2 regions of the Pseudoalteromonas sp. NFXS53 genome follow, and region 2 is predicted to be linked to the other one. Evidence: predicted binding sites of a transcription regulator. Region 2 holds the regulator's gene; the other holds the start of a gene.

Region 1 (11,286 bases), on a different contig from region 2:
TTCAACAGTGAAACCGCCTTTAACTTTACCATTGATGATACCAGTAACAGTCTCTTGCTCTTCACATGCTTTTTCAAGACGGATCCAAGCTTCGTGACGCTTAGCTTTCTCACGAGAAAGGATAGTTTCACCGAAACCATCTTCGATAGCATCTAGTGCTACGTCTACTTCATCACCAACAGCAACTTCTAGTTCACCAGCAGCATTTTTGAATTGCTCAGCAGGGATTGCACTTTCAGATTTAAGGCCAGCGTCAACAAGAACGATGTTGTTCTCGATTGAGATAACAGTACCTTTAACGATTGAACCTTGTTCTGCTTCAAAACCCTTTAGGCTTTCTTCAAATAACTGCGCAAAATTTTCTGACATTATACGTCTCTAAATATTTAATAATCCAATTGGCAACCATGCCGCATGGGGTAGTTTAACGAGCACCGACTTCCTGTCAGTACATTAAAAATCTATGCTATAAGAGATTGTTTTAACTTACCATTTACAACGGCTTGTTCAAGGATGTTTTGAACTTCATTAAACACTTGTTCAGCGTTTAATGTTGTCGTATCAATTACAATGGCATCTTCAGCAGGCACCAGTGGCGCTACTTTGCGATTCATATCTCTGTCATCTCTCGCCTGAATATCAGCAAGAAGACCACTTAGTGTAACATTTAACCCACGACCATTCAACTCGTCGAAACGACGTTGAGCACGCTCTTCTGCGCTTGCTGTAAGGTAAATCTTAACTTCCGCATTTGGAAATACAACTGTGCCCATATCTCGACCATCTGCAATTAAACCTGCTTCGGTTCTAAATGCACGCTGGCGGCGCAACAAAGCTTCACGAACTCGCGGTAATGCAGCAACCTTTGAAGCCGCTGCGCCCACTTCTTCATTACGAATCGTTAAGCTTACGTCTTCGCCTTCTAAGATCACTTTACATGATTTAGTTTCACGGTCGATTGGAAATTGCACATCAAGATTAGCAGCAAGAGGCACTAATGCCTCTTCATTGTCTAATTCTATGTGGTGATGAATTGCAGCAAGCGCTAAAACGCGGTAAATCGCACCACTATCTAGCACTTCCCAATTCAATTTTTCAGCTAATAAACGACAAACAGTTCCTTTACCCGAACCACTTGGACCGTCAACGGTGATAACTGGCATTGCAGCCTGCATTTAAACCTCCTGAAATGCTCACCAAAAAATTCCGCGGCATTATACATCATGTTTTATGAATAGATCCTGTTTTAGCTGTAACTTTTTGTTAAATAATATAATTGAGGTACAGGGCTATAATCTTATAACCCTGCTTTTTCAAGATCTTGGGAGATTAATGAGTACTCAAAGATGCTAGTACATCGAAATAAGTTGGGAAGGTTTTAGCCGTACATTTAGGGTCATTAATGATCACTTCTTGGCCGCCTACAGCGACCATTGAAAAACACATAGCAATTCTGTGATCATCATAAGTATCTATATCAACTAAATTCAATGTTTCTGGTGGCGTAACTTCAATAAAGTCATTGCCTTCAACAACTTCAGCACCTAATTTTTTTAATTCAGTTGCCATTGCATGTAGTCGGTCTGTTTCTTTTACACGCCAGTTGTATATGTCTCTAATAGCCGTTTTGCCTTTAGCAAACAGTGCCACAGTCGCTAATGTCATAGCGGCATCAGGAATTGCATTGGCATTGATATCAACGCCGTTTAATTCGCCTTTGCGAACGACCAGTTTTTCATCATACCAATCGATCTTCGCGCCAACTTGCTCCATTACTTTTGCAAAACCAATATCACCCTGCACACTTGCCTTGCCGACGCCATTAATTTCTATTTCACCACCATTAATGGCTGCAGCAGCAATAAAGTAAGACGCAGATGAGGCATCCCCTTCTACCATAATGCTCTTTGGTGACTGATAGCCTTGACCTGCTTTAACAACAAAATGCTGGTAATTGTCATTTTCTACATGCACACCAAATTTTGCCATCACACCAATTGTAATATCGATATAGGGCTTTGAAACTAATTCACCAATGATCGAGATATTTAAATCACCATCGAATAAAGGTGCCGCCATTAAAATCGCTGTCAAAAACTGACTTGAAATACTGCCATCAATTTCTACATGTCCGCCTACTAGCTTTTTACCTAGGATTTTTAAAGGGGGATAGTCTTTATTTTTAAGGTAAGTAATATCTGCATCAATAGAATCTAATGCATCAACTAAATGACCTATCGGGCGCTCTTCCATTCTTGGTTCACCAATCAACTCATAATTGCCTTCAATAGCAGCTAAGACAGCTGTCAAAGGACGATATGCAGTACCAGCATTCCCTAAAAATAGTGGTTCATCAGGCGTTTTAAATTTGCCTGAAACACCATGCACAGTTGCGATGCTCTTGTCTTCGTTAAGTTCAACCTTAACGCCTAACTGTCCAAGCGCTTTTAGCATGTGTCTTATGTCATCGCTATCAAGCAAGTTAGTGACTTGCGTCACACCATCAGCAAGTGCTGCAAGCAGCAAGATTCGGTTCGATAGACTTTTTGAGCCAGGTAAGGTAACTGAACCACTTACCTTTTTAATTGGCTTTAAGGTAAGTTGTTCCATTAACTATTTTCCTGTGCAAATTTATCCATAAACGCGACTAGAGCTTCAATACCTTCTACTGACATTGCGTTATAAATACTTGCACGCATACCGCCAACAAATCTATGACCTTCAAGTGCAAGTAATCCTGCGGCTTCAGCTTCAGATAAGAACTTATCGTTTAAAGTGTCATCTTTAAGCCAAAATGGCACATTCATCAGTGAGCGACAGTGTGTAGCAACTTTATTAGAATAGAATTCTGAACTATCAATATAGTCATATAGGATCGCTGCTTTTTTCTTATTATGCGCTTCCATTGCTTTAACACCACCAATTGACTCTAGGTATTGAAATACTTCATTTGCTAAATACCAAGCAAAAGTTGGCGGCGTGTTATACATACTGCCTTGTTTTGCTTCAATCGCATAGTCAAGGATAGCTGGGCGAGGTAAACCTTCTCGCTCTAGTAAGGTTTTACGCACGATAACAATACATAAGCCTGAAGGGCCTATATTTTTCTGAGCACCCGCATAAATTAGATCAAAATCATCTACATTAATTTCACGTGACAAGATCATTGAAGACATATCTGCCACGATAGGTGCATCGTGCTTTGGCACATCGTATATCTCAATCCCATCAATTGTTTCGTTAGGACAATAATGAATAAACGACGCTTTTTCAGGTAATTTCCACTGTTCAACTGGCTGAATATCGAATTGGCCATCTACATCAGTGCGAATGTTAATACCTTCTACTTGAGTGAATTTTGCACCTTCTTTAGTTGCACCGCTTGACCAAATACCATTCTCAACATAAACACCAGGTGCATCATCTAGGTGAAGATTTAAAGGCACAGCTGCAAATTGGCCTCGACCACCGCCATGCATAAATAAAACTTCAAATTCATCTGAAATATTCATTAAACGACGAAGGCTTGCTTCACACTCTTTTACCATTTCTAGATAAGGCTGAGCTCTGTGGCTCACTTCCATGACAGATACACCTAAGTTCTGCCAATTTAAGAATTCTTGTTGTGCTTTTTTCATTACTTCTGGTGGCAACATTGCCGGACCAGCACAAAAATTATATACCGTCATTTCCTCATTCCTAAACTGTATATTTGTGAACGTATTGAGTTATCGTTATAAATAACTTCACGCTTTTTAGAGTTAAAAAAAGCGGCCGAAGCCGCTTTTTAAGATTTATTCACTCGGAGTATCTTCGCTACTCTCTTGTGTACCTTCTGGGTTATCTTGCACTACTGCTTCAGAACCATCTTCAGGTAATTCATCAACTTCGATTTCCTCGATACGTTGTAAACCAACTACTTGTTCTTCGTCAATAGTTCTTATCAAAATAACACCTTGTGTGTTACGGCCGACAGTAGAAACTTCGTTAACACGGGTACGAACAAGCGTGCCGCGGTTTGAGATAATCATGATTTCATGGTTATCTTCAACTTGCACCGCACCGACTACGTTACCGTTACGCTCCGATACCTTAATTGATACAACACCTTGTGTTGCACGGCTCTTCGCTGGGTAGTCTTCTAGAGGTGTACGTTTGCCATAGCCATTCTCTGTAACAGTCAAGATTGCACCGTCATTCTTAGGCACGATCAATGATACAACTTTAACACCTTCAGGCATCTTAATACCGCGAACACCGGTTGCTGTACGGCCCATAGGACGTAAAGCAAGCATTTCTTCACCAGTCTCAGGATCGATCTTAACTTCACCTGTTTCTGAATCACGAAGTTTTTCGTTGAATCGAACTACTTTACCGTGATCTGTGAATAGCATGATGTCGTTACTGCCATCTGTGATGTCTGCACCGATTAGGCTATCACCTTCATTAAGGTTAATTGCAATAATACCGCTTGCACGCTGACGGCTATAAGCTGTTAAAGGTGTCTTCTTAACTGTACCGTTCGCAGTTGCCATTAATACATACTTGTCATCTTCATATTCACGAACCGGCAAAATGGTTGTGATACGTTCATCCGCTTCTAGCGGTAACAAGTTAACGATTGGCTTACCACGAGCCTGACGTGATGCCAGTGGTAATTGGTACACTTTTAACCAGTACATTCTACCGGCTGTTGAGAAACACAAAATGGTATCGTGTGTATTTGCAACTAACAGACGTTCAATGAAATCTTCATCTTTCATCTTAGTTGCTGCTTTACCTTTACCACCACGGCGCTGCGCTTCGTAATCAGATAATGGCTGATACTTTACATAGCCTTCGTGAGAAAGTGTTACAACTACATCTTCTTCATTGATCAGATCTTCAAGGCTAATATCGTGGGCAGCAGCACTGATTTCAGTACGTCGCTCATCACCATATTGCTCTTTGATTTCGACAAGTTCATCACGGATTACTTCCATTAATCTTTCAGGTGAAGAAAGGATATATAGAAGCTCAGCAATTAGATCTAATAGTTCTTGATATTCACCAAGGATTTTCTCGTGCTCAAGACCTGTTAGCTTGTGTAAACGTAAATCAAGAATAGCTTGTGCTTGTTGTTCAGATAAATAGTACTGACCATCACGGATACCTAGCTCAGCAGCTAACCAATCTGGACGTGCAACATTGTCTTCACCAGCCTTTTCAAGCATAGCTTTAACTGTACCCAACTCCCAAGGACGCGCAACAAGGGCTTGTTTCGCTTCAGAAGGCGTTGGTGACTTACGAATTAACTCAATAATTGGGTCGATATTCGCAAGTGCAATTGCTAAACCTTCAAGTGTATGCGCTCTATCACGGGCTTTACGTAAATCGAATACCGTACGACGAGTAACAACTTCACGACGGTGGATAATAAACGCATCAAGCATTTCTTTTAGGTTGAAACACTTAGGTTGATTATTATCAAGTGCAACCATATTCATACCGAATACAGTTTGCATTTGTGTTTGTGCGTAAAGGTTATTTAATAGAACTTCACCCACTTCACCACGCTTAACCTCAATAACGATACGCATACCGTCTTTATCAGATTCGTCACGAAGCGCACTAATGCCTTCGATTTTCTTATCTTTTACGAGCTCAGCGATTTTTTCGATTAAACGCGCTTTGTTAACTTGATAAGGAATTTCATGAACGATGATCGTTTCACGACCTGTTTTTTCATCCACTTCAATTTCAGCACGTGCACGAATGTATACCTTACCACGACCCGTTTTATAGGCTTGTTCGATGCCCTTCTTACCGTTAATAATCGCAGCAGTTGGGAAATCTGGACCTGGGATATATTCGATTAACTCTTCAATCGTTAAATCAGGGTTTTGAATAAGCGCTAAACAGCCATTGATCACCTCTGTTAAGTTATGAGGTGGAATGTTGGTCGCCATACCTACAGCGATCCCCGAAGAACCATTCACTAATAAGTTAGGTACTTTAGTTGGTAATACATCAGGGATTTGCTCTGTACCATCGTAGTTAGGTACATAGTCAACGGTTTCTTTTTCAAGATCAGCAAGTAGTTCGTGCGACATTTTTGCCATACGTACTTCGGTATAACGCATCGCAGCAGCAGAGTCACCGTCAACAGAACCGAAGTTACCTTGACCGTCAACCAGCATATAACGTAGAGAGAAAGGCTGAGCCATACGAACAATGGTGTCGTATACAGCACTGTCACCATGCGGGTGGTATTTACCGATAACATCACCGACAACACGAGCCGACTTCTTATAAGGCTTATTCCAGTCGTTACGAAGCTCATTCATGGCAAATAATACACGACGGTGAACGGGCTTTAGACCGTCACGTACGTCTGGTAATGCACGACCCACGATTACACTCATCGCGTAATCTAGGTATGAATTTTTTAACTCGTCTTCGATATTGACCGGGAGGATTTCATTGGCGAGATCAGTCATTGATTGCACTTTCCTTCAGAGTCTATCTCTATTAGCACTATCAAGTGCCCTAGAGATTAAGTTATTATTAATATCAACACCCATGCTAACACAGATTTATAATTATTACAGGCGCAAAATCCGTGTGATTTTGAAATAATCCAATTTAAATGCGCTCAGATTCACGAGGAAGTTTTTTATGACCGAGCATCAAAATGTAGATCCACAAGAAATTGCGAAATTTGAGAGCATCGCAGAAAGATGGTGGGATACAGAAGGAGAATTCAAACCCCTTCATGATATTAATCCGTTACGTCTCGATTTTATTAATGACAAGTCTAATAATTTATTTGATAAGCAAGTTGTCGATATCGGCTGTGGTGGCGGTATTTTAACTGAAAGCATGGCGAAGCTGGGTGCCAAAGCAACGGGTATAGACTTAGGCCAAGAGCCGCTCAATGTAGCAAAACTGCACGCTTTAGAAGTGGGTGTGACAGTTGACTATATAAAAGTACCCGCAGAGGAATTTGCAGTAAACAATGCTGAGCAATTTGATGTAGTAACGTGCATGGAAATGCTTGAGCACGTCCCAGACCCTGAATCTATTATCCAAGCTGCTGCACAAATGGCAAAGCCTGGCGCAAGTGTATTCTTTTCAACTTTAAACAAAACGATTAAAGCGTATTTGCTTGCTATCGTCGGTGCAGAAAAAATTCTAAAAATGGTACCTGAGGGTACACATGAACACGATAAGTTTATTCGTCCTTCTGTTTTAATTGGCTGGGCTGAAAAAGCAGGCCTTAAAGTACGTGCTAGTGCGGGGATCAATTACAACCCAATCAATAAAACATTCACCTTAACTGATGATGTCAGTGTGAATTACTTACTTCATTTCGAGAAACTTGATTGATGAAGGCTGTCATATTCGATTTAGACGGCACCCTACTCGACACCACTGACGACTTGGGGGCTGCTTTAAACCACGTTCTTGAAATAAATGGGCTTGCTGCTGTTTCTCGAGAAGTATATAGCCCTGCAATTTCTGATGGCGTAAAAGCGCTCTTAGATGTTGGCTTTGGTAGCCGGCTCGTTGAATTTGATTTAGCTAGCTTAAGACAAGATGTTCTTGACCATTATGCAGCCAATATTGCAGTGCATACGAATTGCTTTGATGGTGTACCAGAATTAATTCAGTCTTTGCATAATGATGATATTAAAGTCGCAATCATGACGAATAAGCCCACATTCCTTACTTTACCACTTGTTGGGAAAATTTCAGCACTCAAAGAAATTGAAGTTATTGTTTGTGGAGACACGTTAGATGAAGCTAAGCCTTCACCAAAGCCATTATTATATGCAGCGGAACAATTAGGCATTAGTTCATCCGATTGTCTTTATGTCGGTGATGCACAACGAGATATTCAAGCTGCAAAAGCGGCAGGTATGACTTCTGCTTGTGCTTTGTGGGGATACATCCCAAGTCTTGAAGACGCGTACAGTTGGCAAGCAGATCTAAATTTAACTAACCCACTTTTAGTACTAGACCATATCTAGTGCTCACATTTACGCCAAAACACTATATCTAGTGTTTTGGCTCTTTCATCACCACAAGCTGCTCATTAAGAAAACACTCTAAATTTTTTTTATTTTCTTTAAAAATAGCATCATTTTTATTGATTTCCTGCTGAGGTTACTTGCATCAAACCTCAAAAGGTTAATAGTTACTAACACTTTTTATTTATCCCAAACTTATCCACATTTGTGCATTTACCTTGCTATTGCAAATTAAATTGAACCCCACTATCTTGTGATCCCAATCAGAAGAACCACCATATATAGTGGTCAAAACCTGAGCTTTTTTTCGCCATTTATTTTTTAAATATTCAATCCGAAGGATTACAGGCACAGCTATGAACCAACAGTTATCTGTCAGTAAAAGAAACGGCCGCAAAGAGCCGCTCGATCTCGATAAAATTCACCGCGTCATTACTTGGGCTGCAGAAGGCTTAGATAATGTTTCAGTTTCTCAGGTTGAATTAAAGTCACACATTCAATTTTATGATGGGATCCGTACTGAAGATATTCATGAAACTATCATTAAAGCTGCTGCCGATTTGATCGATAAAGACTCTCCGGATTACCAGTATCTTGCTGCACGTCTAGCTATTTTCCATTTACGAAAAAAAGCATATGGCCAATTTGAGCCACCACGTTTATATGACCACATTACGAAGCTGGTTGAACAAAAGCGTTATGATCAACACCTTCTTATCGATTACACCGAGCAAGAAATTGACGAGCTTGATAACTACTTAGATCATAGCCGTGACTTAAATTTTAGCTATGCAGCGGTGAAACAGTTAGAAGGTAAGTACCTTGTACAAAACCGTGTAACTGGCGAAATCTACGAAAGTGCTCAGTTTTTATATATTCTTGTTGCTGCAAGCTTATTCTCTGATTACCCTAAAGAAACTCGTCTTGATTACATCAAACGTTTCTATGATGCGGTTTCTTTATTCAAGATTTCATTACCGACACCTATTATGGCAGGTGTTCGTACACCAACGCGTCAATTCAGCTCTTGTGTATTAATTGAAACGGGTGATAGCTTAGACTCAATCAATGCGACTTCATCGGCAATCGTTAAATATGTCAGTCAACGTGCTGGTATTGGTATAAATGCTGGTCGTATTCGTGCCCTAGGTAGCCCAATTCGTAACGGTGAAGCTTACCACACAGGTTGTATTCCTTTTTATAAGCACTTCCAAACGGCTGTTAAAAGTTGTTCACAAGGTGGTGTGCGCGGTGGTGCAGCTACCCTCTTCTATCCACTTTGGCATTTAGAAGTAGAAAACCTACTGGTACTTAAAAACAATCGTGGTGTTGAAGAAAACCGCGTTCGTCACCTAGATTACGGTGTGCAGTTCAACAAAACAATGTACGCTCGCCTTATCAAAGACGACTACATTACACTGTTCAGCCCGTCAGATGTACCGGGGCTTTACGATGCATTCTTCGAAGATCAAGAAGAGTTCGAGCGTTTATATACGCAGTACGAGCAAGATGAGTCTATTCGTAAAAAGCGCATTAAAGCGATTGAGCTATTCTCTATGTTCGCACAAGAGCGCGCGAGTACTGGCCGTGTTTACTTACAAAACGTTGACCACTGTAATACGCATAGCCCGTTTGATTCAAAGGTTGCGCCTATTCGTCAGTCTAATTTATGTCTTGAAATTGCGCTGCCAACAAAGCCGCTTTCACACATTAATGATCCAGAAGGTGAAATCGCGCTATGTACGCTATCAGCTTTTAACCTTGGCGCAATCGACTCTCTAGATGAACTTGAAGAATTAGCTGAGCTTGCTGTTCGTGCACTTGATAATCTATTAGATTTCCAAGACTATCCGGTTCCTGCTGCACACACTGCAACTATGGGTCGTCGTACGCTAGGTATTGGTGTAATTAACTATGCTTATTACCTTGCGAAAAATGGCGTTAAGTACTCTGATGGCAGCGCGAATAACCTAACTCACCTCACATTTGAAGCGATTCAATACTATCTAATGAAAGCTTCAAATGAACTTGCCAAAGAGCGTGGTGCATGTCCTAAGTTCAATGAGACAACGTATTCAAAAGGTATTATGCCGATTGATACTTACAAGCGTGACTTAGATAAAATTTGTAGCGAAGCGCTTCGTCTTGATTGGGATGCACTGCGCGCAAGCATTCAAGAACATGGTATGCGTAACTCAACTGTATCTGCACTGATGCCATCAGAGACTTCATCACAGATCTCAAATGCAACAAATGGTATTGAGCCACCTCGTGGCCATATCAGTGTTAAAGCAAGTAAAGATGGTATCTTGAAGCAGGTAGTGCCTGAGTATGAAAAGTTAAAAGATCAATATGAGCTACTTTGGGACATTCCTTCGAATGACGGTTATCTTGGTCTTGTAGGTATCATGCAGAAGTTTATTGACCAAACTATCTCTGCTAACACGAATTATGATCCAACTCGCTTTGAAGGTGGTAAAGTACCAATGAAGTTGCTTCTTAAAGACCTGCTTACTGCTTATAAGTTGGGTGTTAAGACACTTTATTATCACAATACACGTGATGGTGCATCAGACTCTCAAGACGAATTAAAACCAGAAATTGAAGATGATGGCTGCGAAGGCGGCGCGTGTAAAATTTAATTAAGACGTGAGTAAGCATTGTGCTTGCTCACTTTTTTGCGTTATCGAGTATTAAAAAATATGTCTTATTCCACATTTAGCAGAAATCATAACGACCAGTTAAAAGAACCAATGTTTTTTGGTCAAACTGTAAACGTGTCACGTTATGACCAGCAGAAATACCCTATTTTTGAAAAATTAATTGAAAAGCAGCTATCATTTTTCTGGCGTCCAGAAGAAGTTGATGTGTCTAAAGACCGCTTAGATTTCCAGGCGTTGCCTGAACATGAAAAACACATTTTCTTAAGCAACTTGAAATATCAAACATTGCTAGATAGTGTTCAAGGCCGTTCGCCAAATGTTGCATTATTACCTATTGTTTCAATCCCTGAGCTTGAAACTTGGATTGAAACTTGGGCGTTCAGTGAAACTATTCATAGCCGTTCATATACACATATTATACGTAACGTAACACAGTCACCTGAAGTTATCTTTGACGACATCGTAAGCAACGATAAAATCAATGAGCGTGCTGATGCGGTTACTAAATATTACGACGAGCTAATCGAGAAGGTATCGATTTATAACCTTTACGGTGAAGGTAAGCATGTAATTAATGGTGAAGAAGTTCGAATTAACTTATTTGAGCTTAA
Region 2 (11,286 bases):
CTTCACCTTTACGCTTAACTTGTAATTCAAAGTTATATACACCCGGCTCTAAGTTCGTATATATCGCTTCTCGACGGTTAAATACTTCTCGCCATTCAGTGTTTTCTTTGCCAGTTAAACGATATCTAAACTCGATACTCGCTGGCGCATAAAAGTCTATGGCGGTGTAGTTAATCGTGATATCTCGTTCACTGGTATCAAGTTTAAGTAGCTCTGCAAATTTACTTGCGACTATCGCTCGCTCTTGCGTGATCACCTCTTCCAGTTTTGGTGATAAGTCTTTAGAGCCAAATAGTTCAACATTCTTGGGAATTTCAACTGCCCCTTGAGAGCTTGGATACCAAATCGCGCCTTGCTTTTCTAATACTGCATCACCACCAAACCCCGAACAGCAACGGCCTATTTTGCCATCGAGCTGGCGGTCAAACTGGCTAATAACCTGCTCAACTTTTAAATTGTTTATCGGATGCGTAAATTGCGCTGCGGGCAAACGATACACACCTTTTCGAGTACTGACCCAAATAAGCGCCTGTTGCTGATCATAATAGAGCGAGGAAATTGAACCATGTGGTAAGCCATTTGAGGCATCTAATTGGTACCAATCACCTTTCGCGGTTCGATAGAATAACCCATCATTCCAAGAGCCAACCAAAGTAGCCACACCTTGGATGTATAAAATACTGGTAACATAAGCAGACTCTAGAGACGTTTGACCACCGAGCTTTTCAATGCCTTTTTGATTAAATTGATAGGCCCCTTTGTTGGTGCCTATAAACCCGACATTTGGCTGATCATTGATATACGTGACAAACTGACTACCTAAAAATGCATTGTAAGCAAACGGTGTTAAACCCGAGTACTCAAGACGATACATACCACTACCTGTACCTATCCATATTCCGCCACGCTGCGACGGTGTTATGGCTAAGACTGGCGTTTGTCGCAACTCTCGAAACGGTAATAGCTGTAGCACCCCTTGCTCATAAATCATGGCACCTCGCTCAGTTCCTATGAACAAGCTATTGCCACTAAATTCAAGCTCGTATACTGTGCTGTTTTTTAGCTCTTTAGGGGTAATAACCACTTGCAATGATTCATCATTATTCAAGTAACCGACACCACTTCTTGATGCCATCCAAGTTCGACCTTGGTTATCTTTGGTCGTTGCCGTTATACCTTGCTGACTGTTACCATCAATCATGTGTCGCGCAATATTACCTGTATGCGCAAACCAAAGCCCTTCGTTCAGACTGGCTAACCAAATGTTTCCTTCTGCGTCTTTAAACATGTCTGAAAACCAAATCGACTGATCAGCATGAATTGGTTCGACATAACGCCAATCAGAGATCCCCTCTCTGAACATCAAACGAGTTGAAGTAGACGCCCATAACCCTGTATCTGAGTCGTACATAAACTTATATACAGCACCATTGCCAAGTTCGGTATAACGTCTCAGCACTTGGTCTATATCTAAGAAGTAAGCACCGAGTTCAGAGGCCAGATACAAGCGCCCTTCAATCCATGCCAAATCATGCACGATAGTTTGTGCTAATTGTTCAGGTAGCGCTAACCTAAACCCAAGCTCTAGACGAAATACGTCCCTACGATTGGTGGCTGATTTGGTAATTTTTAACAGATTACGCTCATTCACCAACCATAGACCATCGGTGCCTTGGGCGATTTTAGACACACTGCCTACAATCTGATTAATGCGGTTAACAGGAAACTTTTTATTGTCTTCTGCTGAATCAAATGCACGTTGTGCTTGTTGGTCATTGCCAATGTAAAATAAGCCATTACCTGCAACCCAGATGTCACCTTGCTTGTCCTCAACAATATCGAGGATAGGTCCTTTGATATTAAATGACTGAACATCAAGCGTGTGGGTGTTTAAGCGATGAAGACCCCGCTTGGTGCCTATCCATAACTTACCATGCCTATCTAACAGTAATTTAAGAATGGCGTTAGTTTGTAAGAATTGCGTGTTTTGTGTTGTAAAATTTCGAAATTGATAGCCATCAAACCGACTGAGGCCAAATTGAGTGCCAAGCCATACATAGCCCTGCTGGTCTTGCACCAAACTTTTAATTGATTGTGAGGGTAAGCCATTTTGTACATTCCATTGCTTCACAATATAGTCATTGATGGCAGCAGATACTGAAAAACTCATCAGTATAAACAGCCAAGACACTAGCAAGGTTTTTTTGATCATACACTCACAATCTTTTATTGATTAAGCTACTAAGAAACCAGTTTTAAACAAAGCTTGTACACAAATCAACGAAAAAATACCCGCTAAAATGTCATCCGCCATGATCCCAAAGCCACCATGCAGCTTTTTGTCTAACATTCTGATTGGACCTGGTTTGGCAATATCGAAAAATCGGAATAATAAAAAGCCAACTAGGAGCGCTTTCCAAGATAACGCTGCGCCTATCATGGTAATATAAAAGCCAGCTACTTCATCCCACACAATTGCCGGATGATCATGAACTTGGACGTCTTTTGCCGTTTGTCCGCAAACCCAAATACCAAATACACTGATCACAACTGCAAAAACACACTGCAGCCATAATGGATAACTAGCTGTAATGAAAATAAGTGGTAAGGCACCTAAAGTGCCAAATGTGCCCGGAGCAAATGGGGCAAGTCCTAAACCAAAACCTAAACCAAAAAATTGGTGGGGTTTACGAATATCAAATTTGTACTGCTTAGCCAAACTGACTCCTAACTAAAATGTTCAAAGCCAGTTGCGGGAAATGGCCAAGGTTTATCTTTATAAAGTAGCGATACATCGCCAGCATTTGCGTTAATTTGCCCAATGCAGGTTGGTTTCACCCCATATTCTGCCAAGCGCTTTTCTACTGCTACTCTATTACTATCAGGCACGGTAAACAACAACTGATAATCATCGCCATAGGCCATTGCCAACATTAAACGTACTTCTTCATCTGGTAAATTTTTCAGCGCAGTTGAAAGCGGCACTTTATCAGCATGGATAGTCGCACCAACACCTGAGTGGGTCAGAATATGATTTAAATCGGCCAGTAAACCGTCAGAAATATCTATGGCTGAATTCGCTAAGCCACGTAAAACCTGACCTGCTGCAACTTGGGGTGCGGGATAATCAAACTTTTTCTGAACATAACTGCGATCTTCATCGCTGAGCTCCCACCCTTGTTTACGTGCTTCGATTGCCAAAGCGGCATCTCCGAGGTCACCAGTCACATATAACCAATCACCCACTTTAGCGCCACTTCGAGTCAATGCTTTGCCTTTTGGTACGATACCTTTAGCACACACGGTAATCGTTAATGGGCCTTGTGTGGTGTCACCACCGATCAGTTGCACATTATAGTACTCTGCAATATCGTGCATACCTTCGGTGAACTGTTCCAGCCAAGTATCGTCAACATTAGGTAGCGTCAAGCCTATTGATATCCAAGCAGGCTCTGCCCCCATTGCAGCTAAATCACTTAAGTTTACCGCTAAAATTCGGTGCCCTAGGGCTTTAGGAGAAATATCAGAAAAGAAATGAACGCCTTCTACCAGCGTATCTGTGGTGACCGCTAATTGACAGCCTTCAGGGATAGTAACTAGGGCGCAATCATCACCTATGCCTAAGTCTACATCACGTCGAGTAATGCCACGGCCGGTGAAAAATCGATTGATTAACTCAAATTCCTTCATTCATAAAAAAGCCGGCCTAAGCCGGCTCTCCAAATTGTTTGCCTTTATTTGCGAACTGCTTTAACTGCTTTGTCTAAAACACCGTTCACAAACTTATGGCTGTCTTCTGCACCAAAGATTTTCGCAAGCTCAATGCCTTCATTGATTGCTACTTTGTAAGGTACATCTTCACGGAACTTAAGTTCGTATGCACTTAAACGTAATACTGCACGCTCAACTTCATCTAAGTCGTCAAATGGGCGAGAAAGATGCGGCTTAACAAGCTCATCTAATTGTTTTACGTTTACTGCAACACCGCGAGCAAGATCTTTAAAGTATTCTACGTCTACTTTAGATACATCATTCTCGATCAACATTTGTTGCTCAATATCGGCAATCGGATTGCCACTTAATTGCCAAGAGTATACGGCTTGAAGCGCTAATATACGTGCTTTACGTCTTGCTGCTGGTTTCACTGAGGATCCTCTTAAATTTGCTCTAGCACGTTCACCATTTCTAGTGCACCAAGGGCTGCTTCGCCGCCTTTGTTGCCCATCTTAGTGCCCGCACGTTCAATGGCTTGCTCAATGCTTTCCGTGGTTAATACACCAAATGCTACCGGAATATCATAGTCTAATGAAACGCTTGCAAGTCCTTTGTTTGACTCGTTAGCAACTAGGTCGAAATGTGGTGTACCACCACGGATGATAACGCCTAATGCAATAATTGCATCGTGCTCTTTTTTCATCGCTAAACGCTTAGCTGCTAATGGTAACTCAACGGCACCTGGTACATATACCACAGTGATGTCTTCTTCTTTAACACCACCAACACGCTTTAGCTCGTCAACAGCACCGTCAAGTAAGCTGCTACCGATAAAATCATTAAAACGTGAAATAACAATGGCAAATTTTTTGCCAGGAGCGTATTTGTTACCTTCAATAATCTTCATTAGATGGTCCTAATCTTCTTAATGTTTCGTACTTTGCAATCAAAGTGCGCCGAGTACGCAATAAGCAATTGCCAAATTGGCGCGCATAATAGCACAGTTTTGGTTAACCCCAAATAACAAAACCCGTTGTCATCAACGGGCTTTTTTATTCAATTATTTAGGCTCTACGTATTCAACGACTTCTAGGTGGAAACCTGAAAGTGCATGATATTTTTTCGGCATACTCATTAGGCGCATTTTTTGAATACCTAAGTCAGCTAAGATCTGCGAGCCAACACCAACGGTACGAGACGTACCTTGGAATTTACGCTGATTTACAGTTTCGCCCGCATCTTGCGCAGCAAATGCTTTTACCATGTGCTCGATGTCTTCAGTTTGTTCTTGTTTACCCAGAATAACCAGCACACCGTTATTTTCGCTGATGTGCTGCATCGCACCGTGTAAACTCCAGCTTCTATCAGCGCCTCTGTCTGATAGCAATACATCATTAAAAGTGCTTTGTAAGTGAACACGCACTAGCGTTGCATCGCTTTCTGAAACTTCACCTTTGAGTAAAGCATAATGAAGCTGGTTATCAATGGTGTCTTTATAAGTAACTAGATCGAATTCACCATATTCAGTTGGCAATTTACACTGTGCAACTTTTTCGATAGTTGTCTCGTTTAAGTTACGGTATTCAATTAAATCGGCGATAGTACCAATTTTTAATCCATGTTCTTTTGCAAACACTTCTAACTGAGGACGACGCGCCATAGTGCCGTCTGGGTTTAAGATCTCAACAATCACCGATGATGGTTCTAAGCCTGCTAAGCGCGCTAAGTCACACCCTGCTTCTGTATGACCAGCTCGAGTTAATACCCCGCCAGGTTGTGCCATAATAGGGAAAATATGGCCCGGTTGTACGATGTCAGTCGGCACTGCACCTTTGGCCACTGCAGCCTGAACTGTACGCGCACGATCAGCGGCAGAAATACCTGTAGTGACGCCTTTTGCTGCCTCGATAGACATCGTGAAATTCGTTGAGAATTGCGCGCCGTTGTTTCTCACCATTAATGGTAAATCAAGCTGCTGACAACGCTCTTGAGTCATAGTCAAACAAATTAAACCACGACCGTGGGTTGCCATGAAGTTTATGGCATCCGCTGAAATATGCTCGGCTGCGATGATTAAGTCACCTTCATTTTCTCGGTCTTCATCATCCATCAAGATAACCATTTTACCGGCTTTAATGTCTTCGATGATCTCTTGTGCGCTGTTCAAGTTCATAATTTACCTGTTTAATTAATTAGCTACTTAATAAAGCCTGCGTTTGCCAATAAGTTCATTGTGAGAGTAGAGCTTTGTGCAGGCTCTTGAGCTCCAAGTACTAAGCGTTCCAAATAACGTGCTATTTGATCCACTTCTAAGTTAATTTTACTGCCCACTTTAAATTCAGCAATGGTTGTCTCTTGTGCTGTGTGCGGCACAATTGTCAGCTTAAACTGACAATCTTTAATTTCATTTACAGTTAAGCTGATCCCATCAATGGCTACTGAGCCTTTATATGGAATATATTTCATCAGCTCACTGGACGCTTCTAACCAATATTCGGTTGCGCGGGCATTAGGTGAAATCGCCACGACTGTCGCAATGCCATCAATGTGACCTGAGACTAAATGGCCGCCTAATCGTGAAATAGGCTGTAATGCTTTTTCTAAATTAACGGTTTGCCCTAGCTTATATTGAGCAAATTGCGTCAATTTCAAGGTCTCATTTGAAACATCGGCACGAAAACCATCAGAAAATTTTTCAACAACCGTTAAACACACACCATTTGTTGCAATGCTATCGCCTAACTGTACGTCGCCCATGTCTAAATTTGGGCTACTTACACGAACCGTTAGGTCGCCTTGATTTTGTGTCAACTCAGTCAACTTGCCAGTTGCTTCAATGATACCTGTAAACATAAAACTTAACCTTTTTGCGCTACTTTGCATGCTGTTAAACGAATATCATCGCCAACTTGCTTAATATCGTGCCATTGTAGGCTCTGTACATCTGCCATCTGCGTCAACTCTGGCACGTTAAATAAACCTCGCGCGTCTTGACCCATAATTTTAGGTGCTAAATAAAGAATATAATTATCGATAAGATTTAATTCGTGAAACTTACCCGCAAGCGTCGCGCCTGCTTCAACGAATACACTGTTGATACCATGCGCAGTTAATTGCTTTAACGCTTTTTTGATATCAACCTTACCATTCATAGAGTCAACCACCAGCTCTTTAACATGTTCAGGCCACTGGTGTGTTGTATCTGCTTTTGTTCTTAAAATTATAATAGGACTATTGATTGAGAATAATGCTAAATCAGGAAACAAACGGTTTTGAGAATCGATGATCACTCGAATAGGCTGGCGAACCGATAACCCTTCAGCAAGCTCAAGCTGCTCTGCTGAAAGTCGTACATTCAATTTAGCATCATCAAACAGCACAGTATCAGCACCCGATAACACGGCGCAGTGTTCAGCACGTAAAAACTGCACATCTTGACGAGCTGCGCTTGAGGTGATCCACTTACTTTCACCATTTTTTAATGCTGTTTTGCCATCTAGGCTCGCAGCCAATTTACAACTTATATGAGGTGAGCCTGTCTCCATGCGAGTTAGAAAACCCGGATTCAGTGCTCTTGCAGCTTGCTCAAATAAACCTGCTGCGGTTTCAATGCCTGCCTCTTCTAGCATACGTAAGCCGCGACCTGCGACTTCTGGGTTAGGATCGACCATGGCTGCAACAACGCGGCTAACACCAGCGTCGATTAAGCCTTTAGCACAAGGCGGTGTTCTACCATAATGGCTGCATGGCTCCAAGGTAACGTAAGCCGTTGCGCCTCTTGCCTTGTCTCCAGCCATCTTTAATGCGTGTACTTCGGCATGACCTTCACCCGCTTTTTGGTGATAACCCTGACCAACTATATCGCCGTCTTTTACGATGACACAGCCCACATTAGGGTTAGGAGAGGTGGTAAAACGGCCCTTTGCAGCAAGCTCGATGGCCTGCTGCATAAATTCTTTATCTTGTTCGCTAAACATCAATCCCCAAGCCTCGCGATTTCCTCGCCAAACTCTCTAATATCTTCAAATGAGCGATATACGGAAGCAAAGCGGACATAGGCCACTTTATCGAGCTTTTTCAGCGCTTCCATAATGCATTCGCCTATCATATGGCTAGACACTTCACGTTCACCCGTAGCGCGAATTTGCGATTTAATTTGATGCACAACTTCTTCAATTTGCTCAGTGCTCACAGGGCGTTTCTCTAACGCGCGGTGCAGACCATTTAATAGTTTGTCTTCATTAAACGGCTCTCGAGAGCCATCTTGTTTAATTACCCGAGGCATGACTAATTCGGCACCTTCAAACGTCGTAAAGCGCTCATGACATAACACACATTCTCTACGGCGACGGACTTGATGACCTGAGCCGACTAAACGGGAATCAATGACTTTTGTTTCTTTAGCGGTGCAAAATGGACAATGCATAGATAATCACTTGTGAAAAAATATAAAAAAGGCCGCAAATGCGGCCTTAATCATAACAAAATTCTTTGATTTTGTGAGCGAAATTACGCGTAAACTGGTAATTTAGCGCAGATAGCTTTTACTTTCTCTTTAACTTCTGCTTGTACTGACTCATCGTTGATGTTGTCTAGTACGTCACAGATCCAACCCGCAAGCTCTGCTGACTCAGCTTCTTTGAAGCCACGACGCGTGATAGCTGGAGAACCAATACGAAGACCAGACGTTACAAACGGTGAACGTGGGTCGTTTGGTACTGAGTTTTTGTTCACAGTGATGTTAGCACGACCAAGTGCCGCATCAGCATCTTTACCTGTAATGTCTTTGTCGATTAGGTCTAGTAGGAATAAGTGGTTGTCTGTTTTACCAGAAACAACTTTATAACCACGCTCTTGAAGAACAGCAACCATTGCCTGTGCATTCTTAACAACTTGCTCTTGGTAAGTTTTGAACTCTGGCTGTAGTGCTTCTTTAAAGGCTACCGCTTTACCAGCGATAACGTGACATAGAGGACCACCTTGACCACCAGGGAATACTGCGCTGTTTAGCTTCTTGTAGATGTCTTCGTCATCACAAGCAGAGATGATAAGACCACCACGAGGACCTGCTAGTGTTTTGTGCGTCGTCGTAGTTACAACGTGTGCGTGAGGTACTGGGCTTGGGTAAACACCTGCAGCAACAAGACCTGCAACGTGTGCCATATCAACTAATAGGTAAGCACCTACTTTGTCAGCGATTTCACGGAATTTAGCCCAGTCAACGATACCTGAATATGCTGAGAAACCACCGATGATCATTTTTGGCTTGTGCTCAAGTGCTAACGCTTCAACCTGTGCGTAATCGATCTCACCCGTTTCTTCGTTTAGACCGTACTGGATAGCGTTGTACGTTTTACCAGAGAAGTTTACGTGAGAACCGTGTGTTAAGTGACCACCGTGTGCAAGGCTCATACCTAATACAGTGTCATGTGGCTGAAGAAGCGCTTGGAATACTGCCGCGTTTGCTTGTGAACCAGCATGAGGTTGTACGTTTGCATACGTAGAACCGAAAAGCTCGTTAGCACGGTCAATAGCCAGTTGCTCAACAACATCAACGTGCTCACAACCACCGTAGTAACGCTTGCCTGGGTAACCTTCAGCATACTTGTTAGTTAATTGAGAACCCTGAGCTTCTAAAACACGTGGGCTACAGTAGTTTTCAGAAGCGATAAGCTCGATGTGCTCTTCTTGACGAGTCGTTTCAAGTGCAATCGCATTTGCTAATTCAGGGTCAAAATCTGCAATGTTCATGTTACGTTCTAACATGGGGTCTCCTAGGTACACGTTTAGGGTAGTAAAAGCTGTATTGTACGCAGTTATGCGTCCGATGCCTATAATTTCGGCTTGAGCATATTTAAACAGGGATTGAATTTATTTCACAGTGTTTATGTAATGATATTTTTTTATTTAAACATTAAAAAAACAAATAAATAAGAAGGGAATAAATAAGAGATATTTATATAGGGTGAGTTTGGTAAACTTTTTAAGTCTGCAAAGGCTCACCCTTGGCGATTAATAATTACAGTAATTTAGCAAAAACAGAAGCTTTCAATTGTGTGTAATCAGCCTTCATTGGCTCCGCTAAACACTTTTTATCTAAGGCATCTTGCAGCACGCTAGGCATTGCAATCTCTTGCTCAAGCACCTCTTCTACTGAAGATTTAAACTTTGCAGGGTGCGCCGTAGCCAAACAGATCCCCACAGCATCTTCAGCTTTATCTAAAGTCAGACCTTCAAGTGCAATGGCGGTATGCGGCTCCATCACGTAACCCGTTGCAGCAATCTCTTTCATTACCGCTTGCGTGCGACTTTCTGAGACACTTCTTGAATAAAACTCATGTTTATCGAAATCACCACGTTCCAGCATTGTCTCAACGCGAGGCCAGTTATTAGGTTTACTCACATCCATTGCATTAGATAACGACTCTAATGTGGCATTTGGCGACCACTCACCTGATGTCATGTAACGTGGTACAGTGTCATTTTGATTGGTGGTTGCAGACAGGTTTGCAATAGGTAAACCTAGCGCTGCTGCTATCATAGCTGCACACACATTACCGAAGTTACCACTTGGTACAGAAACATGCACTTTACCTCTTTGCTCTACAGGTAATTGCGCAACGGCTTCAAAGTAATAACACACTTGTGCAACTAGACGGCTGATATTGATAGAGTTGGCGGAGTTTAAACCCAGCTTTTCTTTCATTTCATCATCTAAGAACGCCTGCTTAACCAATGCTTGGCAATCATCAAAGCTGCCTGCAACCGCATAACAATGAATATTTCCACCTAACGTCGTGAAGAGCTTTTGTTGAGCGAGCGAGATCTTGCCTTCTGGATAAAGTATAACTACATCAACATTTGGCTTGTTATAGAAAGCATGTGCTACCGCTGCACCTGTGTCTCCACTGGTCGCAGTTAAAATTGTGACGCGCTCACCTTGGTTAAATAAACCAATACACTCGGCCATAAAACGGCCGCCAAAATCTTTAAACGCCAACGTTGGCCCATGGAATAATTCTAAGCAATATTGCTTGTCACCAATTTGCTTAAGCGGCGCCGGAAAATTAAAAGCACGTTCAACCATCTCTGCTAACGTATCTTTTGGTAGCTCATCACCAATTAAGTGGCTCAATACTTCGGCACTTCTTTCTACAAATGGCTTTTCAAGTAAAGCATCGATATTTTCTAATTTACTTAATTGCTCTGGAAAAAATACCCCTTGGTTACGACCAAGACCTGTTTTAACAGCCGTAGTGAAAGACACTTGCTGCGTGGCATCTTTTAAGTTTACAAGTTGCATTGATTATTCTCCTTGTGAAATGGCACGCGTGCCTTGTTGGTCTAGCTTACAAATATGACTAAAACCGTGTTCATTAATATAGTGTTCGTTTAACCAAGCTTGGCACTGCTCTGCCGCTTGTTTGGTTTTACAAATCGTAAAGAGTGTAGGACCAGCACCTGAAATACTCACAAGCTCAGCGCCAAGTTCAAGTAACGCTTTTTTAGCTTGTTCAAACCCAGCTATTAAAGAGCATCGATACGGCTCTGCCATATCATCTTTCATGAGAG

The links. The regulator NrdR, encoded in region 2, represses ribonucleotide reductase genes. The targets are predictions, from matches to a motif close to AAACACNANATNTNGTGTTT.
Region 1: a site for NrdR is predicted at 8,283-8,302, ahead of nrdA (class 1a ribonucleoside-diphosphate reductase subunit alpha). Genes of this name have one in related genera too.

What each region holds. Positions count from the first base shown of each region.
Region 1 is NZ_JBWVBR010000009.1:130,110-141,395, reverse strand. It holds gene rpsA (30S ribosomal protein S1) at 1-369, opposite strand, end outside; gene cmk ((d)CMP kinase) at 462-1,175, opposite strand; gene aroA (3-phosphoshikimate 1-carboxyvinyltransferase) at 1,330-2,610, opposite strand; gene serC (3-phosphoserine/phosphohydroxythreonine transaminase) at 2,610-3,689, opposite strand; gene gyrA (DNA gyrase subunit A) at 3,795-6,479, opposite strand; gene ubiG (bifunctional 2-polyprenyl-6-hydroxyphenol methylase/3-demethylubiquinol 3-O-methyltransferase UbiG) at 6,658-7,368, shown strand; gene AC1HJP_RS11570 (HAD family hydrolase) at 7,368-8,012, shown strand; gene nrdA (class 1a ribonucleoside-diphosphate reductase subunit alpha) at 8,369-10,654, shown strand; gene nrdB (class Ia ribonucleoside-diphosphate reductase subunit beta) at 10,715-11,286, shown strand, end outside.
Region 2 is NZ_JBWVBR010000014.1:79,933-91,218, reverse strand. It holds gene AC1HJP_RS15000 (ligand-binding sensor domain-containing diguanylate cyclase) at 1-2,209, opposite strand, end outside; gene AC1HJP_RS14995 (phosphatidylglycerophosphatase A family protein) at 2,234-2,719, opposite strand; gene thiL (thiamine-phosphate kinase) at 2,728-3,690, opposite strand; gene nusB (transcription antitermination factor NusB) at 3,735-4,145, opposite strand; gene ribH (6,7-dimethyl-8-ribityllumazine synthase) at 4,157-4,621, opposite strand; gene ribBA (bifunctional 3,4-dihydroxy-2-butanone-4-phosphate synthase/GTP cyclohydrolase II) at 4,775-5,887, opposite strand; gene AC1HJP_RS14970 (riboflavin synthase) at 5,911-6,567, opposite strand; gene ribD (bifunctional diaminohydroxyphosphoribosylaminopyrimidine deaminase/5-amino-6-(5-phosphoribosylamino)uracil reductase RibD) at 6,573-7,691, opposite strand; gene nrdR (transcriptional regulator NrdR) at 7,691-8,140, opposite strand; gene glyA (serine hydroxymethyltransferase) at 8,224-9,480, opposite strand; gene thrC (threonine synthase) at 9,734-11,017, opposite strand; gene thrB (homoserine kinase) at 11,021-11,286, opposite strand, start outside.